DNA from 4 places in the Sinorhizobium sp. GQ132 genome. Region 3 is predicted to be linked to each of the others. Evidence: predicted binding sites of a transcription regulator. Region 3 holds the regulator's gene; each other region holds the start of a gene.
What was found. The regulator LexA, encoded in region 3, represses DNA repair genes until DNA is damaged. The targets are predictions, from matches to a motif close to TGTTCNNNNTGTGTTCNG.

Region 1 (7,228 bases), on a different contig from region 3:
ACTTTAATTTCCGGAAAATCCATTTTGCAGCAAGGTCTCACCGCCGCTCAGGCGCAATAGTTCGACAGGCTGCAACAATCAGAAAGCCCATGAATGCTGCGGCATTCATGGGCTTTCGCTATGGTGCTGTTTATCCGAGGTCGGCCGTCATGCCCTCGCGACGGCCCGGACCGGGCGTTCCGTGTCTGCCGGCTGAGCCGGCGCGAGTTCCGGATCATAGCCCATCAGTTCGCAAACGGCAGTTATGAGCTGCGGGCGGTTCATCGTGTAGAGGTGGAAATCGCTGACGCCGCGCCGGACGAGATCGGTGATCTGTTCGGCCGCGATATGGGCCGCCTCCCGGAAACGCCCTTCCGGCTGATCGTCAAGAGGGCCCAGCCGCGAGACGATCGACTCCGGAACTCTGGCGCCGCAAAGACCGGCAAATTTCTGCACCTGGGTGAGATTATTGATCGGCAGTATCCCGGGTACGATCGGGATCGCGATGCCCGCGCTCCTTACGCGTTCCAGATAGCGCTCGAAGTCGTCATTGTCGAAGAAGAACTGCGTAAGCGCGCGCGTTGCGCCATTGTCGACCTTGCGCTTCAGCATGTCTATGTCGGCAGCGACGTCGGGGCTCTCCGGATGCTTTTCCGGATAGGCGGAGACGGAGATCTCGAAATCGCCGCGCGCCCGCAGGGCCTCGACGAGGGCGGCGGCATTTTCGTAGCCGCCCGGAAAGGGCTCGTAGACGCTGCCGATACCGCCTTGCGGATCACCCCTCAACGCCACGAAATGGCGCACGCCGCAGGCGACGAACTCGTCGATGACCGCATCCACCTCCGCCTTCGGCGCGCCGACGCAAGTGAGATGCGCGGCCGTATTCCCGATCTCCATCTCCCCGATCATCCGCTTGACCGTCGTCAGGGAGCGCGCCTTGGTCGACCCGCCGGCACCGTAGGTCACGGTGACGAAGGCGGGCGCGAAGACGGAGAGAGCCGTGACGGTCTGAAAGAGTTGCGCCTCCATCTCGTCGTTCTTCGGAGGGAAGTACTCGAAGGAAAATCTAAGACCGTCGCAGTCCACGGGATAAGGCGTCCGTCCGTTCATTCTCAAACTCCCCCTGCATGAAGACGCTGGCGCGGCAAGTCGGCAACGGTTTCGACCGCGCGCTGATCGCGCGCCAGCCAGATGGTGACAGTCAGCTTCCCCTCCTGCCCGCCTTCCGGCGCAAGATCGGTCGTCTTCTCGAGCGAAAGATCCGCCTTCTGCAGCCATTCGCTCATTGTCTGGTGCGAGAAGCCCAGGCGCGCATGGGCATGGTCGTCACGCAGGTGTTCAAGCCCGTGCGGCGCGAAATCGATGATCACGAGCCGGCCGCCCGGGACGAGCATGCGCGCGGCCTCGGCAATCGCCGCCTCGGGTTCCTCGAGATAATGCAGCACCTGATGGATCGTGACGAGATCGAAGGATTGACCATCAAGCGGCAGGTTGAAGATGTCGCCGTGGCGGATCGACGCCTTGGTGATGCCGGCCCTGTCCAGGTTGGACCGCGCCACCGCCAGCATGTCGCGGCTGGCGTCGACGCCGATGCCGCGACGGTAAATGCCCTCGAAGAGCTGCAGGATACGTCCGGTTCCTGTGCCGAGGTCGAGCAGGCTGTCGACCGGCTCGTCGCCGACCATCGCCTTGAGCGCCGCCTCGACGTCGCCTTCGGCGATGTGCAGACGTCTGAGCTTGTCCCATTCGGCGGCGTTGCGGCTGAAATAGGCCTGCGCCTTCTCCGCGCGGGTTCTCTTCAACGTGGCAAGGCGGATTGCATCCCTGGCCAGAATTGCATCGTCGGCTGCAGCCGATGCGAGAAGCTCGCGGATCAGCGCGACGCGACGGCCCTCCTGCCGCAGGCGGAAATAGGCCCAGGCGCCTTCCTGATAGCGATCGATGAGCGCGACCTCGGCCAGCAATTTCAGATGACGGGAAATGCGCGGCTGCGACTGCCCGAGAATTTCGGTAAGATCGGTGACCGTCAGGTCGCCGGCCGAGAGAAGGGCCAGCAGGCGCAGGCGCGTCGGCTCGCCCGCCGCCTTCAGCACGTCGACCAGCGCATCCAAACCAAGCGTTTCCCGATCAGCCATAGCCTTCCCCATCAACACATAAAGATATGTTTATGTGATTTGTGGCGGCCGCGCAAGAGATTTGCGCATAGAGGCAATGGAATGGCGCCTGGAGGATAGAACGGCTGGACCTTGCGGTCGCCCGGCCGACAAATGGCGCGCTACGATCTGTGGAGATTTCAGAACGCTTCGGGAGCAGGCTCTGCCCGTCGACCTCTGGACCGGAGGACCCACACGCCGGGCATAGCAGCCGAACTCCGTGGATGACGCGGTGCATGCAACGGACTGCGCGTAACGCCGCCTGTTTGAGTATCGGTCGCTTGTGAACGGATCCTCGGGTCAAGCCCCGAGGATGCGCGGCGAAGCCCGGCGATGGCGACCCGGAGAAGCCGCCTTCGCTGGATGTGCAGGCTCAAAGAACGCGGTCAGCGATGCGCCGCCGCAAACCTATGACGGTCAACGCGTCAGGCGCTTGTAGGTTACGCGCTTCGGATTGACCGAGTCCGGGCCGAGGCGGCGGATCTTGTCCTTTTCATAATCCTCGAAATTGCCTTCGAACCACTCGACGTGGCTGTCGCCCTCGAAGGCGAGGATATGGGTGGCAAGGCGGTCGAGGAACATGCGGTCGTGGCTGATGATAACGGCGCAACCCGCGAAGTTTTCCAGCGCATCTTCCAGTGCGGCCAGGGTCTCGGTGTCGAGGTCGTTGGTCGGTTCGTCGAGCAGGACGACGTTGCCGCCGGACTTCAGCATCTTGGCAAGGTGAACGCGGTTGCGCTGGCCGCCCGAAAGCGTGCCGACCTTCTGTTGCTGATCGCCGCCCTTGAAGTTGAAGGTCGAGCAATAGGCCCGCGAATTGACCTCGTGATTGCCGAGCTTGATGATGTCGTTGCCGCCCGAGATTTCTTCCCAGACCGTCTTGTTGGCGTCGAGCGCATCGCGGCTCTGGTCGACATAGGCGAGCTGCACGCTGTCCCCGATCCGGATGGAACCGTCGTCGGGCTGCTCCTGGCCGGTGATCATGCGGAAGAGCGTCGTCTTGCCGGCGCCGTTCGGGCCGATGACGCCGACGATGCCGCCCGGCGGCAGCTTGAAGCTCAGGCCTTCGATCAGCAGCTGGTCGCCATAACCCTTGGAAATATTCTCCGCCTCGATGACCACCTGTCCCAGCCGTTCGCCCACGGGAATGACGATCTGCGCATCGCCCGGACGCCGGTCCGCAGCCGCCTCGACCAGCTCGTCATAGGCGCGAATACGAGCCTTGGACTTCGCCTGGCGGGCCTTGGGGCTTGAAGAGATCCACTCCTGCTCGCGGCTGATGGCCTTCTGGCGGGCAGCCTCTTCGCGTCCTTCCTGCGCCATGCGCTTGGCCTTCGCCTGCAGATAGGCGGAGTAGTTGCCCTCATAGGGAATGCCCCGTCCGCGGTCGAGTTCGAGAATCCAGCCTGTGACGTTGTCGAGGAAGTAGCGATCGTGCGTGACCATCAGCACGGCGCCCGGATATTCGCGCAGGTGTTTTTCGAGCCAGGCGATCGTTTCCGCGTCGAGGTGGTTGGTCGGTTCGTCGAGCAGAAGCAGTTCGGGCTGCGACAGCAGAAGCTTGCAAAGCGCCACGCGGCGCTTCTCACCGCCGGAGAGATTGGTGACCTCCGCATCGCCCGGAGGGCAACGCAACGCTTCCATCGCCATTTCCACCTGACTGTCGAGGTCCCAGAGGTTCTGGCTGTCGATGACGTCCTGGAGCTTGGCGCCCTCTTCCGCGGTTTCGTCGGAATAGTTCATCATCAGCTCGTTGTAGCGGTCGAGGATCGCCTTCTTGGCAGCCACCCCTTCCATCACGTTCTCGAGCACGTTCTTCTGAGGATCGAGTTGCGGCTCCTGTGCGAGATAGCCGACCCTCGCACCTTCGGCGACCCAGGCCTCACCGGTGTATTCGGTATCAAGGCCGGCCATGATCCGGAGCACGGTCGACTTACCGGCCCCGTTCGGGCCGAGAATGCCGATCTTCGCCTCCGGATAGAAGGAGAGATGGATGTTCTCGAGGACCTTCTTGTTGCCGTAGGCCTTGTTCAGCCCGGCCATGTGATAGATGAATTGACGTGCCATAGAGGAAATGCTCCGCATCGGAAGGGAATTTTGCCCGCTATGTAGGCGAATTATGGTGGCGGGGCAACGCCAAAGGCCCCTGCCCCCGCGCTCCCCCCGCCGCCTCCTCAATGCGAATTGCGGTCCGGATCAGCCCCGCCCGGCAGCGTCTGCGACCCCCTTCGCGCATTTGAATTCCGTCGGCCCCGCCGCCTGGATCAAATCCGCCAGCTCGGCTTTGCCCGAGAGGTCGCCCGAGAGCCCGATCGTCAGCCCGGTAATCACGTCGCGGCCGTTCACCGACTGGCAACGCATGCGCACCCGGTCTCCGGCCCCCGCCCCGAAAGTCTGGTCGAAGGCCTGCTTGATCTGTTTTTCGTCGAGTTCCTTGCCGATCCCGCCGGCGAAGAGCGCACGCACCGCCGACCGGTTGAGCTCGTCCAGAAGCCGGAGCTGCAGCGCGAAGTAGTCCTCGGCATTTGCCGTCTGGCAGGTACCGTTGCGCAGCCATTGGTGCCGGTCCAGACCGGACTTGACGCCTGGCATGGCCACGAGCAGGCGCTTGGCCGTCTCATCCCCCATGGCGACTTCCGGCAGTTCCAGCCAATCGCCCTTGCGGTCGCGCGCTTTCAGATCCGCCTCCACGCCGCAATAGCTCTTCTTGAGCGGCCATAGTCCATGAAGCGAGAAATTCGTGGCGTCGAAGCGCTCCGCGGTCTGATCGACGCATTCCTTGCGATCGGGCCGGGTCTCGCAGAATCCCGGCTGCCAACTCACGGCGAGGACATATTCCGTCCTTCCCGCGCCGGTTTCGCCCTCGCTCGCCTCACTCTCCTGAGCCGCAGCGAGGGGCGCATTCGCCAAACCCAGCGCCAGCGCCGCCAACCTGATCAGATGCATCATCGCCCTTGTCTTCATTGCCCCCAAAGGAAACAAAACAGGAACAAATAACCCCATATACGGGAAAATTGCAACCCTGAATCGCATCTGCGGATTCGTTGTGATCTCATGCGCAACGAGCAACAAGCTGCGGTTGCCTTTCCCACCCAAATCGATTTGATATCCGCACGGCATCCGCAAGTGGGGAGAGCGCATGGCATGTTCGGGCAGGTGAGGACACATCGAAGCCCGACCGGCGCGACGCTCGGCTGGCGCCATCTCGGCGCCGCGGGCGAACCGCAAGGCATTCTCGTCATCAGCCACGGCCTTGCCGAGCATTCCGGCCGCTATGCCCGCTTTGCCGAAGCCATGGCCGGCCAAGGTTTCCACGTCTACGCCCATGACCACCGCGGCCACGGCACGAGCTGTGCCCCCGATGCATGTCCCGCCATGTTCGCGCAGCGGGACGGCGCGGCCAAGGTCGTCGCGGATCTCCGCGCGCTCCGCGATATGGCGGTGGCCAGCCAACCCGGCCTGCCGGTCGTGCTGTTCGGCCATTCGATGGGCGGCCTGATCGCGCTGAACGCCGCCGAAACCGATCCGGAACTCTACGACGCGCTTGCTGTGTGGAACTCCAATTTCCGGCCCGGCCTTGCCGGGCGCGGCGGCCAGTTGCTGCTGGCGATCGAGAAGATGCTGAAGGGTTCGGACGTGCCAAGTCCGCTCGTGACGAAACTCACCTTCGGTGCCTGGAGCACCAGCATCGCCGACCGGCAGACCGATTTCGATTGGCTCTCGCGCGATAAGAGCGAGGTTGCCAAATATCTCGAAGATCCGCTCTGTGGTTTCGACCCGACCGTATCGCTGTGGCTCGACGTATTCGCCTTCGCCTTTGCCGGCGCCCGCTCCGACCGGCTGTCGCGGCTCCCGTCAAGCCTGCCGGTTTACCTCGTCGGCGGCAGCGCCGATCCTTCCACCCTCAACGGAGAGGCCGTTCGCTGGCTGGGCAACCGCATGAAAGCGCGGGGCATGACGGATGTCACGATCGTAATTCACGAGGGCATGCGCCACGAAACCCTCAACGAGATCGGCCGGGAAAAAGCGATGACGGAGTTCGCCGCCTGGTGCCTGAAGGCAGTCGGGGGAAAGCGGCACCGTCCATGAGCGAGCTCTCCCTTTCCAAGGCGGCAATCGACCACAACCGGATCTCCTACGGCCTGACGCTGATGGTCCTTTCGGTGTTGCTGTCGCCGCTGATCGACGTCTTCTCGAAGCTCGCCATAGCGACGGTTCCCTCGGCCGAGATCACGGCGGCACGCTTCCTGCTGCAGATCGTCTTCATCCTGCCGATCGTCCTTCTGCGCGGCACGCTGTTCGATCTCACCTGGCGCAAGAGTGCGCTGCATGCGCTGCGTGGCGGCCTTTTGGTGGTGACCATGCTTTCCTTCATCACCACGCTGAAGGTCATGGAGGTGGCCGATGCCATCGCTATCTTCTTCGTGGAACCGATCATCCTCACCATTCTCGGCAGCATTTTCCTCAAGGAGACGATCGGCTGGCGCCGTTACACCGCCTGCGCTGTCGGCTTCCTCGGTTCGCTGCTCGTCATCCAGCCGATCATGCAGGAAGTTGGTTGGGTCGCGCTTCTGCCGATCGTCGCCGCCTTCGGTCTCGCCGTTTTCCTGCTCGTGACGCGCATGGTCGCGCAGAACGAGGACCCCTGGTCGATGCAGTTCCATGCCGGCATCTGGGGAGGCCTCTTCTGTCTCGCGCTGCTCTGGTTCGGCGAGGGCAGCGGATCGAGCGTCTTCGATCCGGTCTGGCCGGACGGGCGCGCCTGGTACTATCTGTTGGGAGTCGGCGTCACCGCGACGATCTCCGGCGTGCTCGGCGTCTATGCCTATCGGGCGGCGCCGGCCTCGGTGCTCGCGCCGCTGCAATATCTCGAGATCGTCTCGGCGACGATTTTCGGCTGGCTCGTCTTCGGCGATCTGCCGGACGCGCTGAAATGGCTGGGTATCGCGATCATCATCGGCTCAGGACTTTATATCATCTGGCGCGAGCGACAGGTGCAGAAGACGGCGGGTATCGCGCCGGTGTCGCCGGCGATCTGACAGCGGCGAAACAGGACAGCATTTGGGAGGTGCACATGAAAACGGGCGGACAACTGG
Region 2 (7,228 bases), on a different contig from region 3:
CTCGGGCACCCAGAAGTCGACGAGGATCTGCGACCGGTCGTCCACGACGGCGATCGGCGTCGAGGTCGTGACGTAATCTCCTATATTGACGGTGATGATCCCGACCACCCCCTTGGAGGGCGCCACGATGTCGCGACGCTTCAGGTCGAGCTCGGCGGTTTTCAGTGCCAGTTCGGCTGCCTGCAGCGCGATCTCGGAATCACGCACCTCGACGGCCGTCACTGCGCGCGCGGTGCTGAGATTGCGGTAGCGCTCGACCTTCTCCCGGGCACTGTCGCGGGTCAGCCGCGCCTGCTCGGCAGCGATCATCTGGTCGTCGCTGTCGAGGCGCGCGATAACCTGGCCTTCCGTGATCCTGTCGCCCGACTTTACCAGTATTTCCGTGAGATTTCCCGTTGCGGTCGGCGTCACGGTAACCGAGCGGATCGCTTCGCCGTTGCCGATCGCGTTCAGCCTGTCGTTGACGACGGCGCGCTCGGCAGGCTTAACGACGACCAGGGGGGCTTCCGCGAAGCCGCTGCGTCGACCCTGCCCGCGCTCGCCATTGCCCGAACCGCCCCTTGCCCCTTCGCCGTCCTTTGGCCCCGACAACGCATCGATCAACGGTTGCGAAACCCCGATCGCCGCCAAGGTCTCACCCGCGCCGGGCGCAAAGCGCACCCACGCGGCGCCCCCGACGGCGAGGACGACGGCGCTGATCGCGAGCTGATTCCAAAAGCGCATTCATGTCTCCAAAAGAAAAGCTCTCCAAAAGAAAAAGCCCTCCAAAAGAAAAGGGCGCTCCAACGAGGCGCGCACCCGACGGAACGTTCCGATTTGCGCTGATTATCGTTGTTTGCAGACGTCCGGGCAATCTCGGAATGGCATCATTACGCAATTGTAACAAAAGCGATTTTGGTGGCGGCATGATGGCCCCTGCGCCCGTCCTGAACCGCACACGCTGGCGGCGGGTCGGCGGCATGTTTACAGCTTGCGTGGCTCGGCTATTCTGTTCGTCGCCGGCGGCTGTTTCGGGCCGGCTCTCGACACGAAGGGAGACGGCAATGTGCGATGCATGCGTCATCGAATCGGTCAAGCAGCGGATGATGTCGCGGCGGAGTTTGCTCCGTGCGGCCGCGGTCGGTACGGCAGGCATTGCCGCCGCCGGCATGGGGATCGCACCTCCGGCGCTTGCCGCCGGCCACGGCAGCGTCACCGATCTCACCCATGAACTTCATGAGGAGTTTCCGACTTTCTTCGGTCAGCAGCAATTCTTCCGGGAGCAGAAGTTCAAATATGCCGAACACAAGTTCAACCTGTTCGAACTTCGGGTGAACGAGCACACCGGCACTCATGTCGACGCGCCGCTGCACTTCTCCGCCGACGGCCTTTCAGTCGCCGAGTTGCCCCTCGACAAGCTGCTCGTGCCGCTCTGCGTCGTCGACATCCGCGAGAAGGCGGCCGCCGATCCGGATGCGCAGCTGACGCCGGACGACATCAAGGCGTGGATTGCGGCCAATGGAGACATTCCCGAAAACGCCTGCGTCGCCATGCTGTCGGGCTGGTCGGATCATCTCGGTACCGACAAGTTCCGCAATGCAGACACGGCCGGTAAGATGCATTTCCCCGGCTTTCACGTGGAAGCAGCCAAGTTCCTGATCGAGGACACGAAGGCAGCCGGCATCGCCGTCGATACCCTCTCGCTCGATCACGGCATTTCGCCCGATTTCGCCACCCATTACGCCTGGCTGCCGGAAGGCCGCTGGGGCCTCGAGGCGGCCGCCAATCTCGACAAGGTGCCGGCCAAGGGCGCGACGCTGGTCCTCGGCGCACCAAAGCACCGTGGCGGCACCGGCGGCCCGGCCCGCGTCTTCGCCCTCGTTTGAAACGCATGGAGTAAGCATGAGCACTGTGGCGCCGCCATCCGGTCCCGAATCCGACCCACGCGTCAAGGCCGTCTTCGACGACATCCGGGCGACTCGGAAATCGGACTTCATCAACAATATGTGGCTCTGGCTCGCCTTCGACCCCGAACTGCTGGAGCGGACCTGGGCGGAGGTCAAGGCGGTAATGGCGACGCCTTCGGCGCTCGACCCGCTGGTGAAGGAAATGCTGTATATCGCGGTTTCCGTGAGCAATGGCTGCGGCTACTGCATTCATTCCCACACCGCCGCCGCAAGGACCAAGGGAATGACGGACGCCGAGCACGCGGATCTCCTGCGCGTCATTTCGCTCGCCGCCAAGACCAACCAGCTGGCGACGGCCCTGCAGGTCCCGGTCGATCCGGTGTTCGACGCGTCCGGCAAAACATAAACGGCGGCATGCCGACCTGAAAACATCAGTCTTTCCACAGGCATGCGCGAGCGGGCGAAGGTTCCGGAATAAAAGAAGAACATCCTTTCTGGCCTTTCGGTCCCGAATCACTACATTGGGCCGCATGACCAAAGGTTTTGACGATATTCCCTTTTTCGACGAGGAACCCGCGCCGCGGAAACCCGCGGCCGCCGGCGGCGGCATCGCGGCGCGCGCCATGGCCGCCCGCGACAAGACCCAGCGACCGGACTATGTCTCCGGGCTCAACCCGGAGCAACGGGAGGCAGTCGAGGCGCTGGAAGGTCCGGTGCTCGTGCTCGCCGGAGCCGGCACCGGCAAGACGCGCGTTCTGACGACGCGGATCGCCCATATCCTATCGACCGGCCGCGCCTATCCCTCGCAGATCCTCGCCGTCACCTTCACCAACAAGGCGGCGCGGGAAATGAAGGAGCGCATCGGCGTGCTCGTCGGCCACGCCGTCGAGGGCATGCCCTGGCTCGGTACCTTCCACTCGATCGGGGTCAAGCTCCTCCGCCGCCATGCCGAGCTGGTGGGTTTGCGGTCCGACTTCACCATCCTCGACACCGACGATGTCGTTCGACTTATCAAGCAGCTCATCCAGGCGGAGGGTCTCGACGACAAGCGCTGGCCGGCCAAGCAGTTCGCCGGCATGATCGACACCTGGAAGAACAAGGGCCTGGACCCGTCGCAAATCCCGGAAGGCGATGCCCGCGCCTTTGCCAACGGCAAGGGCCGCGAACTCTATGCCGCCTACCAGAACCGGCTGCTGACCCTGAATGCCTGCGATTTCGGCGATCTGCTGCTGCATCCGATCCGCATGTTCCGCGCCAATCCGGACGTGCTGAAGGAGTATCACGCCAAGTTCCGCTACATCCTCGTCGACGAGTACCAGGATACCAACACGGCGCAATATATGTGGCTGAGGCTGCTGGCCCAGCGGACGCAGGGTTCCGGGAAGAACAACCCCTCCCCAAGCCCTGCGGCGCCGCAGTCTAGCCCCTCCCCCTCGTGGGGAGCGGTTGGGGAGGGGCATTCCCCTGGCGCCGAAGAGAGAAAGCCCACCGTCAACATTTGCTGCGTCGGCGACGACGACCAGTCGATCTATGGCTGGCGCGGCGCCGAGGTGGACAACATTCTCCGCTTCGAGAAGGATTTCCCCGGCGCCAAGGTCATCAAGCTGGAGCGCAACTACCGCTCGACCGAGCATATCCTCGGCGCGGCGGCGCATCTGATTGCCCATAACGAGGGCCGGCTCGGCAAGACGCTCTTTACCGAACGCACCAATCCCGACGACGAGAAAGTGCATGTTCATGCCGCCTGGGATTCCGAGGAGGAGGCTCGCGCGATCGGCGAAGAGATCGAGCAGCTCCAGCGCAAGAAGCACAACCTTAACGACATATCGATCCTCGTGCGCGCCTCTTTCCAGATGCGCGAGTTCGAAGACCGCTTCGTCACGCTCGGCCTCAACTATCGCGTCATCGGCGGCCCTCGCTTCTATGAGCGGCTCGAAATACGCGATGCCATGGCCTATTTCCGCCTCGTCTGTCAGCCCGCCGACGATCTCGCCTTCGAGCGGATCGTCAACACGCCGAAGCGTGGCCTCGGCGAGACGACCGTCCGCACCCTGCACGACTACGCCCGGGCCCGCGACATCCCGATGCTGGCCGCGGCGAGCGAGATCGTCGAGACGGACGAATTGAAGCCGAAGGCGCGCAAGGGCCTCTTCGACGTCGTCGCCGATTTCCGCCGCTGGCAGGCTTTGCTCGAATCGACGCCGCACACCGAACTTGCAGAGCAGATCCTCGACGAGAGCGGCTATACCGCCATGTGGCAGGCCGACAAATCGGCCGAAGCGCCCGGGCGCCTGGAAAACCTGAAGGAACTCATCCGTTCGATGGAAGCCTTCGAGTCCATGCGCGGCTTTCTCGAGCACGTCGCCCTCGTGATGGACGCCGAGCAGAACGAGAATATGGACGCCGTCTCCATCATGACGCTGCATTCGGCCAAAGGGCTGGAATTCGACACCGTCTTCCTGCCGGGATGGGAGGAAGGGCTGTTCCCGCATCAGCGCGCCCTGGACGAGGGCGGCCGCGCAGGTCTGGAGGAGGAACGCCGCCTCGCCTATGTCGGAATCACCCGCGCCAAGCGCCGCTGTCATATCTGGTTCGTTTCGAACCGCCGCATCCACGGCCTCTGGCAATCGACGCTTCCCTCACGCTTCCTCGACGAGTTGCCGCTCGCCCATGTGGAAGTCGCCGAACAGGAGGTCTCTTATGGCGGTTACGGTCGCGGCGGTTACGGCCAGTCGCGCTTCGACAAGGCCGATCCCTTCGAGAACAATTATCAGACGCCCGGCTGGAAGCGCGCCCAGCAGCACCGGTCGGACGCCACCCGCGACAACTGGGGCACCCGCTCCGGCCACGCCATCGAACGAATCGGTTACGGCGAATCGGGGCCCCGCACGCGCACCATCGAAGGCGAGCTCGTCGCCAAGTCGACGAGCGCCGAGCCCTCCCGTTTCAATGTCGGCGACCGGGTCTTCCACATCAAGTTCGGCAACGGCAACATCGCGGCGATCGAGGGCAACAAGCTGACGATCGATTTCGACCGCGCCGGGCAGAAGCGTGTGCTGGATGGGTTCGTAGAGCCGGTGTAAGCACTTCAGGGAAAAGGTGTGCAGCGCTTTTCCGTTCTACCCGACCGCAGGCCTCAAAACATCTTTCGATACATGACGAAGCCCGACTTCTCGGCCACCTTGTCGTAGAGCTGCATCGCCATGTGGTTGGTCTCGTGGGTCAGCCAATAGACGCGCGGCGACCCCGCGCGTTTCGCCGCTTCGTAGACGCCGTTGATAAGCGCCCGGCCGACTCCCTTGCCGCGGCCGGCCTCATCGGTGAAAAGGTCCTGCAGATAGCAATTCGGCTGGATCGACGTCGTGCTGCGGTGGAAAATATAGTGCGTCAATCCGATGAGCCGTCCTTCGCTTTCGGCGACCATCGCATGCATCGGCTCATAGGCATCGAAGAAGCGCGACCAGGTCATCTGGGTGATGTCGGGAGGGAGCGCCGTTTCACCGGCTCGGCCGTAAAAGGCGTTGTAGCCGTTCCAAAGCGGCAACCACTGCTCATAGTCGAGGCGCGTTACCGGGCGTATGGCAAGATAGTCGGACATTCTCAATCCCCGTTCGCAAATTCAGGCGCACTACAACTATCTTTGCCGGAAGACTGTGTCACGCCCCAGCGCAAGACCCCGTTTATCCGCCCCTCGCCTGTCCCAGCAGCGCGATCACCTCGGCATCCGTGGTCTGCTCGAAATCGTCGTAATAGACGCTGACCGCATGGAAAGGGGTGGGGGTGGCGAGACAGACGAGCCGGTCCACCTCGTCCCGCAGGGCGACGATCGCGCTCTTCGGCGAGACCGGAACGGCGAGCATCAGCGCCGCGGCGCCTGCCTGCCGCAGGGCTTTCGCCGCAGCTTTGGCCGTTCCCCCCGTGGCAATGCCGTCATCGACAATGATGACATTGCGCCCGCTTGGAGAAATTCGCGTCTGATCGCCCAGATAGAGGACACGGCGGCGCGCGAGTTCGAGCCTTTGCCGCTCGGTCTCCGCCTGGACGTACTTCTCGGAAGGACTGACGATACGCATTGCCTCGGCATTGAGGACGACCTGCGGCTCGTCGCTGTCGACCAGCGCTCCGAGACCGAATTCGGGATGACCGGGTGCGCCGATCTTGCGAACGATGAGGAGTTCGAGGGAGGCGGCGAGGGTTCTTGCCACCTCGAAGGCCACCGGTACGCCGCCGCGCGGCAACGCCATCACCAGCGGGTCGGCGAAGTCCGCTTTCTCGGTGAGATGCGCTTCGATGGCGCGAGCAAGCCTTCGACCCGCATCGGCCCTGTCTGCAAAGGGTATGTCTGCAAAGGATATGCCTTCCTGGGCCATGACATCGCTCCCTGAAAAGCGCCGCGACCGATTGCCACAACTATGGAGAGAGTGATCGCTCAAATTGCAGCGAATTTCGCCAGCTTTCGTTAATGCGCCATCGTTACCAATGGCCTTGCATAATGGCTGAAACGCAAGCCGCACTTTATTTTAGCACGACAGGCCGTTTCGAAATGAGCTTTCTCTCCGCCATACCGGTCATCGCCCTTCTTGCCATGCTACCCGTTCTCCTTTCTCTGCGGCCGGTCGCCGCTGTTCGGGAGTTCTCCGCCGGTTGCGCGCTCTCGGCAGCTTCGGCAGGCGCTTTGACGGTCGCGGCGGCGTTGCAGGCGCCGATCGCTGCAATGTTCGGCTATGCGGGTCTTGCCGTTTCCCTCTTCTTCGTCCTACAGGGCCTCCGCTGGTTCCTCGCATCGTCGATGCCGGCATCGCTTTGTCTGGTGCTCGCATTCACGAGCGGCGTGCTCGGCTTCATCATCGCGCTCGGCGGCCATGACAGTCCCGCCGCGGCCCTGATTGTCGTTGCGGGCGTTGTCGCGGCTCCACTTTTCGTCCTTGGTCTGGCCGCAGCCGACCGCTGGCCGAGCGAAAAGCCGGCGATCGGGATCGTAGTCGTCGGCTCCGCCGCCGTGGTTTTCACCGCCCTTGCTCATGTTCTCGGCCCATCGTCGCACGTCGTGCCGGGGCCCCCGGGCCCGCCCGCTTCGATGCTGTTTGATTTCCTGCTCGTCACCATGCGGGTGCTGTGCCTTCCCCTCGTCTTCCTGGCCGTGATCCTTACGATGCAGGCCCGCATCATCGCCGGGTTGAGGGCTATGATCGCACGCGACGGCTTGACCGGTGCGCTGTCGCGCGGGACGCTCATGGAAGAGGGCGAGCGGATCTTCGCCGAGTGCCTGGCACGCCAGGAGCCGGCTGCCTTCCTGCTGCTCGACCTCGATTTCTTCAAACAGATCAACGATCAGTACGGGC
Region 3 (7,228 bases):
GGTCGGCAAGCCGGCAATTTATGTCGTGAAGGTGTACGGGGCCTTCAATTCAGGGCCGATCTGTCCTGAAAAGTGATGACGATTTCCGTAAGTTCAAAGTCAATGCAAGCAAAGGTGTCAGGAGCGTCGCTCGCGCCCAATTTCAAGAATGCATTGAGCTGAGCACGATCCAAGAACGGAGACGACGAGGCAATGGGTAGCAGAGACAGTATTTCGCCGTCGACGCTCTTTGCAAACGCTTGTGGATCTCCATCAAGGATGTGGACACCGGAAATTTCGACAATGCCGGTCGCGTAGTCGTCGGTCCCAGGCGGCGGGAGCGGTCCGGGCATGCCGAGGTCGTGGCATAGCTCTGTCCGGAAGGTGATTTTCCCAGTCTCAAATCCGAAGTCGAGAAATGATGCGTCGTGAAGCCGTAGCGCTCGTTGAACATTGCTAGCTTCATTTGTTCCCCCGTCTGACCCGTTTTGGGCGCTACCGAGATCGCCGTCGCGCGCTCGGCAGGTAGCCCTTGCATTAATCCGCCTCCTGGACGCCTCGCGGGTAGCACGCAGCAAGGATTGACCACAATGAAATTCACAGACCTTGCACCGATCGCGGGCACGCGGCCGCCTTCCATTCCCCAAGGTCGAGGGCGATTTACCGCATAGCTCGCCTCTTCAGGCGAGCTATCGTTACAGTTGTCTCAATCGTGATTGCAATTTGCGAAGCCGTCGCTTAGGCCTTGATTCATGCATTTCGAGCACAGAGGAAAACCAGCTTTGGCGTGGAAACTGTTCGCGTGCCTTAACGTGCTCTTTGGTCTTGCCGAGCTAGGGCTTTTGATGGGCGGCTTTGGTGAGCTCACAATGTGGAGAGTCGTGAACGATATCTTCTCTGTCTTAGCAACTAGTGTAATCGTGCTCTATGCTTTCGGACCAGTATGTTTCTCACAGGGCCTTCGCAGGGGCGTCGCAGTTGCACTTACTTTGCACGTCATCGCTGAATTTGCAGACGCGCTTTGGACGATTTACGTGTCCTACACATCTGTCGATGCAGACCTTACGCCAATTGGCGCGTGGATACTTTTGGCCTTCTTGTGTATCATCAATTACTTCACCATGCTTGCCACTTGGAGATACAGCATAGGTCAGGCAGGAGGAAGTGGTTCTTTGCCGGCTCAGATCGCGGTGCCGATCGCGCGGCGTTCAAGGCCACACTGATCATGAGCGCCAAGCTCACCGACATCGATCCGCAGGCCTGGCTTGCCAACACTCTGGCTCGTATCGCCGACGCCCGGATCATCAGGCTCGAGGACCTGCTCCCGTGGAATTGGCACCAACGAAGTCTCTAAAGATCAGTGCCTAACCTGCGCCCCCTGATCTCATTCGTGAATTTTCCCCACCGCCGCACTTTCGAGAAGAAGGCAATGCAATGAGGGTCATAGCAATCACTTCCATGCTCGTCGGAACGAGCGATTACCCTCTCGTTCCTGGATCCAAGTTGGAAAAATTGGGGAAGTTCTTAGGAGTTCCAGACCGCTGGGATTTCGGTATCGAAGACGAATTCACGTGCCAGTTGGGATATGCCGATTTTGAGTTTTCTTTGCGAACACGTAGCAATTGTGTCGAAGTTGAGAGGGTGTGGCTCGAACTGTGGAATGCACATCATAGTGAGCCGCAACCGAAAAGGTCTGCTATACGTCTAGTCGAGGGGATTGAGGTCGACCTCGGCGGCTTCCAACCGGGCATCTCGTTATCATCTGCTAAAGCACTGTTAGCCTCGTTGCGGATTTTCTACGAGGAATTCAGTCAAGCCGATGGCAGCGAGATAGTCAGCAAAATCGTTCTCGAGACGAAGTCCGAATTATACTTTTTCCAGGGCGATTATGAGCCCCGGCTCATGGAGATACACTTTTTCGCTGGCGACGAATAACCCGCTGTTACGCGTGGCCCTCGCCGGATGCATACAGCAAACGCTACGAGGTTCTCCCTGTGAACGAAGTTCCGAAAATTAAATTGTTCTTTGAATGGGGTGGTGGAGTTCTTTGGTGCGCCAATGACGCTGCTCATCAACGCTTTGACGTAGGGCCTATTGAGGACAAGCTGTCTTTGCCGAATGAAATCCGAGAGCGATTGCACGGCATGGCAGTGTGGCATGATACAGCACTGGATTGGAACAATCCTCCGGGATCTAGCCCATGGTCAAAAGCAGAAGATCTCAGATTTGCCGAAGCAGTTTACCAGCTTGTTGAGGAGATCAGACGGGAACTTGGGCCCGGCTATGAAGTCATCAGCGAACATTGCCCCGTCTATTGAATTCAATTGGGATGTCGGCACTCCCTCTGCGGCAATTCGTCAGATGCGGAACTCGTCGAGAATTACATGCATGGCGCGGATCGCAATGTTTACGGTAAGCATCCGGTGAAGGCCGCAGCTAGAGACCTTCAAGAATTTTCGGCATGATTTGCGAATGACTAGCTTGCCTCAGGGTCCGAAATGCCGACAGCAGATCTGAGTGGATGGCCTTTGGATAAGGTCTCGAAGGCGACGGCGTAGCGTTTCCTCAAGCCTGGGGCGCGAAGATTATTTTCCAAGACGGAGAGTGCGTCGGCGCGGTTCCCATGGGAGACCATCTGCGCTGCGGCCAAAAACAGGTACCAATGCCGTTGCTTGAGCATTCGCTCATCGCCCCGTTCGTAAATCTTGATCAAGTCATGTGGAGTTCGGATCTCATCAAGAAGTGGGGCTGGCCATCGTTCAATAAAGGCAACAATCTCACGAATACGCGCCTTCATTTGATCGCTGCCGCTTGCAAACCATCTAACGTGTTGCTCCTTTGGTGCAGTGAACTCAATTGGCTGGCTCACGATGATTTCTGGCGCATCCGCCAAAAGAGATTTGTTGCCCGCCACCAGTTCTAGCGTCGCCTTGGTTACAGATCTCATGCCAAGCCGCATGGCCGGGTGAAGGTGCATTTCTTCGTCCGGCTGATACGTGGGGAAGCAATCCGCTGCGAAAACGATGTCCTGCTCGGCTTCCTCCAGGATTCGCATGTAGGTAAACGAACCCTCTCGTCGTTCGAAGCCCAAGAGCGCCAGTCTTTCATCGCCGACGGAGTTTAGCGCCGCAAGCAGGTCAGCTTTAATCTCTTTTTGGGTCCGCACCGTGTTTCCCTTTAACTTCCAATCACCGTCTCACAGGGCCGCAGGTCAGGCAGCTTGATCTCTTCGTCTTGACCGGCGTTAGCCTCCAACTCCTCGAGCTGCAACTCCATCTGTTCGAGAAGCCTGGCCTTGCGCTCCGAGCGGCTGCCATGGATGTCGCGCTTCAGCTTCTCGATCTCGAGCCGGAGCCGGGCAATCAGTGCCTCCGAGTGCGAGTTCACCGCCTGGGCCCGAGCGGCAACGGGTTCCGCCTCACCTCGTGCCGCGCGTTCTGCGAGGATCATCGCGTGCGCACTGGTGAGGTCGTCGGCAAGCTGATCGGCCGCATCGATCATGACGGCATGGAATCATATTCGCTCCCGCCGTGCCAGCGGTTTGCTCATCCCGCCGACGTCGACGCCAGGTTTTTTGCGGCATTCGCCAGTCGCCAGTCGATGCATTCGATCAGATAGCCGAGCTGCGCCGGCGTGATCACGGCCGTGCCATCGGCCGGGCGGTTTCCAAACGAAATCCGACCAAGCGCAAGGCAAAGAAAAATGACCCGCCGGTCTTGTAGAACGATGTTGCACGGATTTGCCGAGTGTGCCGGGAAGCCGTTGAAAATCAAGGGAATCCAGTTGCAACGAGATGCGACATCCGCATTCGCACAACACGAAGCTCTCTGCCACTTATCGCTTTGATATCATTGTGGAAAATTTTGGAGGCCTCGCCCGGAATTGAACCGGGGTACAAGGATTTGCAGTCCTCTGCGTCACCACTCCGCCACGAGGCCTCTACGATTTGCGATTTTTCAAATCGTGGCGCGGATTTAGAATGATTGCCCGCAATCCGCAAGAGGGTACATTTGGAATAGGGTCTTTTTTATTCTGTATAATATGGCTTCGGTTCTGTGGAGGCGTGGCCATAGCGCCCCAAGGCGCAATGCCCCCACTTCTAACGCGTTGAAATTGCGTACTTCCGTGAGAAACGCCTGCACACCTCGTCGGGAGCCTAGTGGTACCGCCGGATGAGGCCGACAAGCCTGCCTTGGATCTTGACCCGATCCGGACCGAATATCCGTGTCTCGTAAGCCGGATTGGCGGCTTCGAGCGCAATAGAGGCGCCCTTGCGACGGAAACGCTTCAGAGTTGCTTCCTCGTCGTCGATCAGGGCGACGACGATATCCCCGGGGGTGGCAGTGCTTCCGTTCCGGATGATCACCGTATCGCCATCGAGGATGCCGGCCTCGATCATCGAATCACCCTTGATCTCGAGAGCGTAGTGCTCGCCGCTGCCGATCATTTCGACCGGTACGGAAATATCGTGCATGTTGTTCTGGATTGCGGAAATCGGCACGCCGGCGGCAATGCGTCCCATGACCGGGACAGCGACCGACGCGATCTCGGCCAGGGGCGCCGGTTTCGGTGCAGGGGGCGGGGCCGCAGGCTTGCCCAGACTGCCTTCGATCACGCTCGGCGAAAAGCCGCGGCGGACCTGCGAAACACCGGCATAGGCCTCCGGCAGCTTGATGACTTCGAGGGCTCGAGCGCGATTCGGTAGCCGGCGAATGAACCCGCGCTCTTCGAGTGCGGTGATCAGACGGTGGATGCCCGATTTGGAGGCAAGGTCGAGGGCATCTTTCATCTCGTCGAAGGACGGCGGAACCCCGGATTCCTTCATTCGTTCATGAATGAACAGAAGCAATTCCTGTTGCTTGCGGGTCAGCATGGCGTCACTCCAGAATCGCGAAACAAATCAAGAACAGAACCTATATGTTCCATATGTGTTCCGCAAGTGCCTAAAATTCCGTGAATACCGCTTGCTGCTGAATGCCTGTCCGCTTCCGATCCGGCGTGTCGTTGGCGATCGCTCGGAATGTCGGGGCAGGGGCGTACGCTCACTTACAGCGGCCGGCCCAGTCGCTCACCTATGCCATGCTAATAGGCAAGCCGCAGTCCGCCCGGCGTAAGAACGTCGAATTCAGGCTCGGGATAGGGCCCGTACCACTGGGTATAGGTCGTGTTGGTCGAGCCTGTGCTGGCGCACCCCGAAAGGGCGAAGAGGGAAAAAATTACGGCTGCCACCAAAGATTTAACAGGCATGTTTTTCTCCACTCGCGGGAGTTGCCCAGACCTCGAACGGGTCAGACTAAAACTTTCTCTCAAATCAGCTTTTTTGGCAAGCGCAGGCGAGCCGCGGCATCGACCGAGCTCTGGCAGCCTGACGTCCGGCATCGGTGGAAGTTACCTCAGGTAAGACCTGTCACCTAGGTGTCCGGGCTGGACAAGAGGGGAATGGTGGAGTCGAAGGGAGTCGAACCCTCGACCTCCGCAGTGCGATTGCGGCGCTCTCCCAACTGAGCTACGACCCCACTGGTCACTCGTTGTATAAGATTTTTCGGCCCCGCGCGCCAGTGCATTCCGTCTGCCGGCTTCACCCTTGCCGCCCGGTAGGGCACGCTGCAATTCATCCACCCGAATATCGCCCCTTCGCGATGGAGTCCCAAAGCAGCTTCTTCCGCTCCGGCAGGTGACGCAAAGCGTCGGAAGGGCAGGGCAGCCATGAGCCTTGCGGGTGGGGAAGACGGCCATCAGTGACGAGAAGTCGGGAATTCCGGCGTGCCCGGATCAATTCTGAAATGGCGGAAGAGGTGGGATTCGAACCCACGGTACGCTTTCACGCACGCCGGTTTTCAAGACCGGTGCCTTAAACCGCTCGGCCACTCTTCCAGGTGATTGCGGAGCTTCGTGAAATTCGTTTCCGAGTTCTCGATGGACCGGCGATCGCCACCGGGTTTGCTGCCCATTCACCAACGGCTGGCTTTTTAGCAGCTTTGATCACAGCGTCAACTTGCTCCGGAGCATTTGCTTGCATTCGAGGCGTGCCGCGCCGCATGCGCCCATGGCACGGTTGTGGGCCATCGTCACGGGCGCCGTCCGCTGTCCGGCGCTGCAGGCGGACTTTCGTCGCCTGCCCGAGCGACGTAGGCCGCGACGTCCCGGCTTCTGCCGTCCAGGAGCGCCGCTCCGGCAAGCAGATAAACGGCAATCGCCAACATCGACAGGAGCATTATGCCTAAGGGGAGGCCGGTTGCCGCCCGTCGCTCCGGCGGCCCATAATCGTATCTGTCGTCCATTGCGATATCCTCTCGGACGTTGGGCCGGAGCACGGGCAGCACGCCAACCGGGGACGGAGCCTCAGAGTTGCACCGACGGGAAGCTTCGGCCAGCTCTGAGGCCGCCGCACCCCGCGGCCGACGAGCCGCGTGGGTACTTATTGCGATATGTGTCGGCAGGGAAACCCGGCAACGGGTTTCGGACCTTTGGCGCGCTCTATCGGACTATGGTCCAGCGGCTCATTTACGTTTCGTAAACCATAGCGAGCGTTTTTTAGCGTCCGTTCGTCCTCCGGTTCGCAATTTTGCCTTGTTGTTGTCATGATTGTTCGGCTGTTCCGTTTCGGGACGGCGAAATTCTCGCGGGGGAACTACTGCACGATTGCGACGATCGTTGCGCGTTCGGTCGGATGCGTGAGCGCTGCAGGAGCGGATTTCGGGTGCGGCTTTGCGAATGATCTTGTGGGACAGATGACATCCAATAACGGTGCGGCATATCTTGTGAGGGGGCTCCGTCTCGCAGCGGTTCCGTTGCTTTGCGCGGTGCTTGCGGCCTGCGGATCGACGACGTCGAGCGTCAAGAAGACCAAGTCGCGGAGCAAGGAATACTTCGCCGAGTCCGTCTATGGCGTCAAAGCCAGCCCCAGAGTCGCTACCGGAAACAACATTCCCAAGGGCGGTGGCCGCTACCAGGTAGGCAAACCCTATCAGGTCAAAGGCAAGTGGTATCAGCCGAAGGAGGATTTCGGCTACAACAAGAGCGGGATGGCCTCCTGGTACGGGTCTGCCTTCCATGGCCGGCTGACGGCCAATGGCGAGGTCTATGACAAGCATCACCTTTCGGCCGCTCACCCGACGTTTCCGCTGCCGAGCTATGCGCGCGTGACCAACCTGGAGAACGGCACGTCCGTCATCGTCCGTGTCAATGATCGCGGCCCCTATGAATACGGCCGGATCATCGACGTCTCTTCGAAGACCGCCGACCTGCT
Region 4 (7,228 bases), on a different contig from region 3:
CAGCGCCTCCACCCGGCGCACGCCGGCGCCGACAGCGCTTTCCGAGACGACGCGAACGAGGCCGATATCGCCCGTGGCGGACACATGCGTACCGCCACAGAGCTCGACCGAATAGGGCCTGCCGGCTTTGGAGCCGCGAAGGCCCTGCCCCATGGACACGACCCGTACCTCGTCGCCGTATTTCTCGCCGAAGAGCGCCATGGCGCCCTCGGCGATCGCATCGTCGACGCTCATCAGCCGTGTGACGACCGGCGTGTTCTGGACGATGATCTCGTTCGCCATCTCCTCGACGATCTTCAGCTCCTCCGCCGTCATCGGCTTCGGATGCGAGACGTCGAAGCGCAAGCGCTCAGGCGCGACGAGCGAGCCCTTCTGGGCAACATGGGTACCGAGGACCTCGCGCAGCGCCTCGTGCAGCAGATGCGTCGCGGAATGGTTGGCGCGCAGCCGCGCACGGCGCGCATGGTCGACCGTCAGGGCAGCCGCTTCGCCGGTCTTCACGCTGCCTTCCTCCACGGTGCAATAGTGGACGAAGAGCCCTTCGCCCCGTTTCTGCGTGTCGGTCACAGTAAGCTTGCCGGTCTCGGTGGTGATGGCGCCGGTGTCGCCCACCTGGCCGCCGGATTCGCCGTAGAAAGGCGTCTGGTTCAGAACCAGCTGTACGTTCTCGCCCTTGGTGGCCGCCTCGACGACGGCACCATCCCTGACGATCGCCTGAATGACCCCTTCGGCCGACTCGGTGTCGTAGCCGAGGAAGTCGGTCGCGCCGTGCTTATCCCTGAGCTCGAACCAGATGGTCTCGGTCGCGGCTTCGCCGGAGCCGGCCCAGTTGGCGCGGGCCTCGGCCTTCTGCCGTTGCATGGCGGCCGTAAATGCGTCCGTATCGACGCCGATGCCCTTGGCGCGCAGCGCGTCCTGGGTGAGGTCGAGCGGAAAACCGTAGGTGTCGTAGAGCTTGAACGCCGTCTCGCCGTTGAACTGGTCGCCTTCGGAAAGATCGGCCGAAGCCTCCGCCAAAAGGTTGAGGCCGCGCTCCAGGGTCTTGCGGAAGCGGGTTTCCTCCAGCTTCAGCGTTTCCGAGATCAGCGCTTCGGCGCGGACGAGTTCCGGATAAGCGCGGCCCATCTGGCCCACGAGCGCCGGCAGGAGCTTCCACATCAGCGGATCCCGCGCGCCGAGCAACTGCGCGTGGCGCATGGCGCGGCGCATGATTCTGCGCAGAACGTAACCGCGGCCCTCGTTCGACGGCAGAACCCCATCGGCGATCAGGAACGCCGAGGAACGCAGATGATCGGCGATGACGCGATGGCTCGCGCGCCGGTCCCCTTCGGCCTTCACGCCGGTCGCCTCTTCGGAGGCCGCGATCAGCGCGCGGAAAAGGTCGATGTCATAATTGTCGTGCTGGCCCTGGAGCACGGCGGCCACGCGCTCAAGCCCCATGCCCGTGTCGATCGAGGGCCGCGGCAGGTCGACGCGCTCTTCCTTGGTGATCTGCTCGTACTGCATGAAGACGAGGTTCCAGATCTCGATGAAGCGATCGCCGTCTTCCTCAGCCGAGCCGGGAGGGCCGCCCCAGATATGATCGCCGTGATCGTAGAATATTTCCGAGCACGGGCCGCATGGACCGGTATCTCCCATGGCCCAGAAGTTGTCGCTCGTCGCGATGCGGATGATGCGATCGTCGCTCAGGCCGGCGATCTTCTTCCAAAGGCCGAAGGCCTCGTCGTCGGTATGATACACCGTGACGAGGAGACGCTTGGCATCGAGCCCGTATTCCTTGGTGATCAGGTTCCAGGCAAGCTCGATCGCGCGCTCCTTGAAATAGTCGCCGAAGGAGAAATTGCCGAGCATCTCGAAAAAGGTGTGGTGCCGGGCGGTGTAGCCGACATTGTCGAGGTCGTTATGCTTGCCGCCGGCGCGCACGCATTTCTGCGCCGTCGCCGCGGTCGAATAGGGTCGCTGCTCGAGGCCGGTGAACACATTCTTGAACTGCACCATGCCCGCATTGGTGAACATCAATGTCGGGTCGTTGCGCGGCACGAGTGGGCTGGACGGCACGACCTCATGACCGTTCTTGCGGAAATAGTCGAGGAACATCGACCGGATTTCATTCACGCCGCTCATCTTGCGTCCTATCTGTGTACACTCCGGCGGCAGCCCGATCTCTCCAGGCTGCAAGCCGCACTTTTCAACCCCGCGCTTAGTCGCGTCGCGTTCAATCACGTCACGCCTCCCGCCGGCCGAGCCGTCGGAACCACAGGCTTTTATCGTCCGCATTTCATGCTGTCCAGCGGGCAGCAAAAAACCGGCCGCAGGTGACGACGGCCGGCTTCGCATGCTTCAATGAGACGGCTGCTGCCGATTACATATCGGCGGCTTCGTCGCCGTCGCTTTCCGGCCCGCCATTCTCCAGGAACCGGTCGGCGATGAGACCGGCATTCTGCCGCAGAGCCGTCTCGATTTCGCGCAACAGTTCGGGATTCTCCCGCAGGAAGAGCTTGGCGTTTTCCCGTCCCTGGCCGAGCCGCTGGCTGTTATAGGAGAACCAGGCGCCCGATTTCTCGACGATGCCCGCCTTGACGCCGAGATCGATCAATTCGCCCGTCTTCGAAACGCCTTCGCCATACATGATGTCGAACTCGACCTGCTTGAAGGGCGGTGCCATCTTGTTCTTGACGACCTTGACGCGGGTCTGGTTGCCGACGACTTCCTCGCGCTCCTTGACCGAGCCGATACGGCGAATGTCGAGGCGCACCGAGGCGTAGAACTTGAGCGCATTGCCGCCCGTCGTCGTTTCCGGCGAGCCGAACATCACGCCGATCTTCATGCGGATCTGGTTGATGAAGATCACCATGCAGTTTGACTTGGAGATCGATGCCGTAAGCTTGCGCAGCGCCTGGCTCATGAGGCGCGCCTGCATGCCCGGCAGACTGTCGCCCATCTCGCCCTCGATTTCGGCGCGCGGCACGAGTGCGGCCACCGAATCGATGACGAGAATGTCGATCGCACCCGAACGGACCAGCGTATCGGTGATTTCCAGCGCCTGCTCGCCCGTATCAGGCTGCGAAATCAGGAGATTTTCGAGATCGACCCCGAGCTTTCGCGCATAGACCGGATCGAGTGCGTGTTCGGCATCGACGAAGCCGCAGATGCCGCCCTTCTTCTGTGCCTCGGCAATGGTCTGCAGCGCCAGCGTGGTCTTGCCCGAGCTTTCCGGACCATAGATCTCGATGATGCGGCCCTTCGGCAGGCCGCCGATGCCGAGCGCGATGTCGAGGCCGAGCGAACCGGTGGAGACGGTTTCGATCTCAACTACGCTGTCCTTCGCTCCGAGCTTCATGATCGATCCCTTACCGAACGAACGTTCGATCTGGGAAAGAGCCGCTTCAAGTGCCTTGCTTTTGTCCACCGATTTGTCCTCTACGAGCCGCAAAGAATTTTGTGCCATTGGTCCACCTTTAGGTTATTGGAGCTATCGAGGCAATGAAGCCGCCGCAAGCCTTTTTGTACATGTTTTGTTCCAACTTGGCAACGGCACGTCAAGTAATTGAAAATGCTAGGAATATTTCACTACGTTCGATTCTTGTTCACGCCTTTCGTCCACAGTATCCACAAGTTGCGCGTCAACGCATGCCGGCTTTCACGCGCCGCCCCGATTCGCTTCGTGATTCACGATGGATCAAAGCCGGACAAAGCCCTAAAAGGTAGTCCGAAACGATAGATCGGAATGCCGGCGGAAGAGAGACTTCGCCACCTTTTCTCCGCCCTTCATCGAGGACCAGATGCAAGCACAGGTGAAGTCGCAGAACATAGCCGTTTTTGGCGGCGCTCATATCGACCGGCGCGGCCGGATCAACGGCGCGACGACACCGGGCGCGAGCAATCCGGGCACCTGGTTCGAGGAAGCCGGGGGCGGCGGCTTCAATGCAGCGAGAAATCTCGCGCGCCTCGGCCATCGCGTAACCATGATCAGCCCGCGGGGCGGCGATCCCGCCGGCGACACGGTGGCGGCCGCTGCGGAAGCTGCCGGTGTGATCGATCGCCCTTTCACCTTTCTCGATCGCAAGACGCCGAGCTATACGGCAATCCTCGAAAAAGACGGCAACCTCGTCATCGCGCTCGCGGACATGGACCTCTATGCTTTGTTTACGCCGCGCCGGCTGCAGCAGCGGACCACGCGCGAGATTTTAGCGGCGAGCGAACTCGTGCTGATGGACGCCAATCTGCCGGAGGAGACGTTGACGGCGCTTGCCGGCACCGCCGCGAAGTTCAGCCCTCTCCGTGCCGGCATCGCCGTTTCTCCGGCAAAGGTGGTCCGCTACCGCGCGTGCCTCGATGGGCTCGATTTCCTGTTCATGAACGAGGCGGAGGCGCGCGCGCTGACCGGAACCGAGGCCGCAACCGCCGCGGAATGGCCGTTGCTGCTGCGCTCCGCCGGTCTTTCCGGCGGTGTCGTGACGCGCGGAGGCCGGGCCGCGGTCGCCTTCGACCGCAAGGGTGCCTGCCTCGCTACGCCGCCGGCTCTTTCGGCACTCGCCGACGTCACCGGCGCCGGCGATGCGCTCGCCTCGGGCTTTCTCTCCGCCCGGCTTGCCGGTGCGGATCTTGCCGACTGCCTGCGCTGGGGCATGGCGGCCGCCGTCATAACGCTGCATTCGCCCTACGCTGCCTCCGAAGAGATGCTGCCTGACAAGCTGGAGCAAGTGCTGCGCCTTGTGCCGGAAGCGGAAATGCTGGCATGAGAATTGGCAGCTGAATGGGAGCCGGGTAGCGCGGAATGCGGGCGGTTCTTGCGCACCCTCTGCTCCAGGCACCGGAATCGATCAGGCACCCCCGATGCAATTTGCCGTCGGATGTCATCAATCAAGGAAACGATCATGACCAAACCCTCCTCCCCGTCCCTGCCGATGGAATATTCAGATGAAGTCGCGGCCGCCAAGCAACGAGGTGCGCCGATCGTCGCGCTGGAATCCACGATCATCACGCATGGCATGCCCTATCCCGGCAACCTCGACATGGCCCGCAGCGTCGAGACGATCATCCGCGAACAGGGTGCCGTGCCCGCGACCATCGCCGTAATCCACGGGGTCCTCCATATCGGTCTGGACGATGCCAAACTGGAGGCGCTGTCGAAGACGCAGGGCGCGATGAAACTTTCGCGCGCCGACCTCGCCTTTGCGATCGCCGAACGCCGCACCGGCGCCACGACCGTTGCCGCAACGATGATCGCCGCTGCCCGCGCGGGCATCCGGGTTTTTGCGACCGGCGGTATCGGCGGTGTTCACCGCGGAGCGGAGCAGAGCTTCGACATATCGGCGGACCTGGACGAACTCGCACGTACCGGCGTCATTGTCGTCTGTGCCGGCGCCAAGGCCATTCTGGACATTCCCAAGACGCTCGAAGTGCTCGAAACCCGCGGTGTCCCTGTCGTGACCTATGACAGCGAGAACTTCCCGGCCTTCTGGTCGCGTGAATCCGGCCTCAAGAGCCCGCTGATGCTGAACAGTCCGGCGGCAATCGCCAGTTTCCAGCGGACGCGCGAGTTGCTCGGGATCGACGGCGGAATGCTTGTCGCCAATCCGGTGCCGGAACAAAGCGAAATCCCGCGCGAGGAGATGGAGATCTATATCACCCGCGCACTCGACAATGCGGCGAGCGAGGGCATTTCCGGCAAGGCGGTCACACCGTATCTGCTCGACAACCTCTTCCGTTTGACGGACGGGCGCAGCCTGGAAACCAATATCGCGCTGGTCGAGAACAATGCGCGCCTTGCCGCCGGGATCGCTGTCGCACTCGCTGCGAAGTAACCGCAGAAACGGAATAAAAAGGCGAAGGGGATCTGGCGCGCCGCCGTTTGCCCTTCTCCCTCGAAATGCGGAAGATGCCGGCAAACGGCGAAGAGCACAGGTTCGGAGGAGAAACCTCGTCAGCTGTCGAGCATCTCGCGCACGGCGACCGCGAGTTGCTTCAGAGAGAAGGGCTTCGGCAGGAAGCCGAACTTCGCGTCGGCCGGCAGATTTCGCGCAAAAGCATCTTCGGCATAGCCGGATACGAAAATGAATTTCAGGTCCGGATATGTCTTGCGCAGCTCGCGCAGCAGCGTCGGCCCGTCCATCTCCGGCATCACGACGTCGGAGACGACGATATCGACGGCGCCTTCGAGTTCGTCCATGATCTCCAGCGCTTCGATACCCGATCCCGCTTCGTGAACCGTATAGCCGCGCGTCTCCAGCATGCGCTTGCCGCCGCGCCGGACCGCTTCCTCGTCCTCGACGAGCAGCACGACCGCCGAATCCCCGGTCAGGTCGGCAGGCTCGGCCCGAGGCATCGGCACCGCAACCGGTTCGCTCCTCGCCGGCGCCGCGGATTGCGCTGCGGACGCGTCCTCATCCTGGATTTCGGGCACGTCGACATGCCGCGGCAGCAGGATGCGGAAGGTCGTACCGCTGCCGATCTCCGACTCGGGATAGATATAGCCGCCGGACTGCTTCACGATGCCGTAAACCATCGACAGTCCGAGCCCGGTGCCCTTGCCGACATCCTTCGTGGTGAAGAAGGGTTCGAAGATCTTGTCCATGATTTCCGGCGGAATGCCGGTGCCCTGGTCGGACACCTCGACCATGACGAAGTCTTCCTCGGGCAGTTCGCGCCGTCCAAGCGCCGACACTTCGCTCGCCGGGAGATTGCGCGTCCTGAGCGTGATGATCCCGCCTGCAGGCATGGCGTCGCGGGCATTGACGGCGAGGTTCAGGAGCACCTGTTCGAACTGGCCGAGGTCGGTCTTCACCGGCCAGAGATCGCGGCCGTAGTCGACCTCCACCTTGACGTTGGTGCCGGTCATGCGGTCGACGAGCATCCTGAGATCGCCGATGACGTCGGTGAGATTGAGCACCGTCGGACGCATCGTCTGCTTGCGCGAGAAGGCGAGCAACTGCCGCACAAGCACGGCTGCCCGGTTGGCGTTACGCTTGATCTCCATGAGGTCCGCGAAGGTCGCATCCGCCGGCCGCGCCGATAGCAGCAGATGGTCGGCGGAAAGCAGGATGGCCGTCAGGACGTTGTTGAAGTCATGGGCGATGCCGCCGGCGAGCGTTCCCACGGCATTCATCTTCTGCGTCTGCGCCATCTGGTTTTCGAGCGCCTTCTGCTCGGTGATCTCCAAGGCATAGATGATCGCAGCCTCCTCGGGCGCCTGATCGCTCTGGTCGATGACGGCATTGACATAGAA

Region 1: a site for LexA is predicted at 5,107-5,124, ahead of AC6CIG_RS05860 (ribonuclease T2). Genes of this name have one in related genera too.
Region 2: a site for LexA is predicted at 2,357-2,374, ahead of AC6CIG_RS06160 (ATP-dependent helicase). Genes of this name have one in related genera too.
Region 4: a site for LexA is predicted at 3,574-3,591, ahead of recA (recombinase RecA). Genes of this name have one in related genera too.

The regions. Positions count from the first base shown of each region.
Region 1 is NZ_JCAXDX010000002.1:371,984-379,211, reverse strand. It holds gene metF (methylenetetrahydrofolate reductase [NAD(P)H]) at 148-1,089, opposite strand; gene AC6CIG_RS05870 (ArsR/SmtB family transcription factor) at 1,092-2,114, opposite strand; gene ettA (energy-dependent translational throttle protein EttA) at 2,550-4,199, opposite strand; gene AC6CIG_RS05860 (ribonuclease T2) at 4,329-5,096, opposite strand; gene AC6CIG_RS05855 (alpha/beta hydrolase) at 5,277-6,221, shown strand; gene AC6CIG_RS05850 (DMT family transporter) at 6,218-7,171, shown strand; gene AC6CIG_RS05845 (thiamine pyrophosphate-binding protein) at 7,207-7,228, shown strand, end outside.
Region 2 is NZ_JCAXDX010000002.1:437,615-444,842, reverse strand. It holds gene AC6CIG_RS06175 (efflux RND transporter periplasmic adaptor subunit) at 1-723, opposite strand, end outside; gene AC6CIG_RS06170 (cyclase family protein) at 1,044-1,865, shown strand; gene AC6CIG_RS06165 (carboxymuconolactone decarboxylase family protein) at 1,882-2,292, shown strand; gene AC6CIG_RS06160 (ATP-dependent helicase) at 2,417-4,969, shown strand; gene AC6CIG_RS06155 (GNAT family N-acetyltransferase) at 5,023-5,484, opposite strand; gene AC6CIG_RS06150 (phosphoribosyltransferase) at 5,567-6,256, opposite strand; gene AC6CIG_RS06145 (GGDEF domain-containing protein) at 6,379-7,228, shown strand, end outside.
Region 3 is NZ_JCAXDX010000013.1:6,950-14,177, reverse strand. It holds gene AC6CIG_RS24875 (hypothetical protein) at 45-332, opposite strand; gene AC6CIG_RS24870 (hypothetical protein) at 762-1,202, shown strand; partial or broken gene AC6CIG_RS24865 (transposase domain-containing protein) at 1,133-1,333, shown strand; gene AC6CIG_RS24860 (hypothetical protein) at 1,414-1,914, shown strand; gene AC6CIG_RS24855 (immunity protein CdiI family protein) at 1,974-2,297, shown strand; gene AC6CIG_RS24850 (hypothetical protein) at 2,456-3,145, opposite strand; partial or broken gene AC6CIG_RS24845 (IS66 family transposase) at 3,208-3,429, opposite strand; gene AC6CIG_RS24840 (hypothetical protein) at 3,525-3,752, opposite strand; tRNA gene AC6CIG_RS24835 (tRNA-Cys) at 3,844-3,917, opposite strand; gene lexA (transcriptional repressor LexA) at 4,136-4,852, opposite strand; gene AC6CIG_RS24825 (hypothetical protein) at 5,062-5,226, opposite strand; tRNA gene AC6CIG_RS24820 (tRNA-Ala) at 5,420-5,495, opposite strand; tRNA gene AC6CIG_RS24815 (tRNA-Ser) at 5,764-5,853, opposite strand; gene AC6CIG_RS24810 (hypothetical protein) at 6,048-6,260, opposite strand; gene AC6CIG_RS24805 (septal ring lytic transglycosylase RlpA family protein) at 6,711-7,228, shown strand, end outside.
Region 4 is NZ_JCAXDX010000002.1:792,369-799,596, reverse strand. It holds gene alaS (alanine--tRNA ligase) at 1-2,124, opposite strand, end outside; gene recA (recombinase RecA) at 2,363-3,448, opposite strand; gene AC6CIG_RS07840 (carbohydrate kinase family protein) at 3,783-4,742, shown strand; gene AC6CIG_RS07835 (pseudouridine-5'-phosphate glycosidase) at 4,878-5,807, shown strand; gene cckA (cell cycle histidine kinase CckA) at 5,927-7,228, opposite strand, start outside.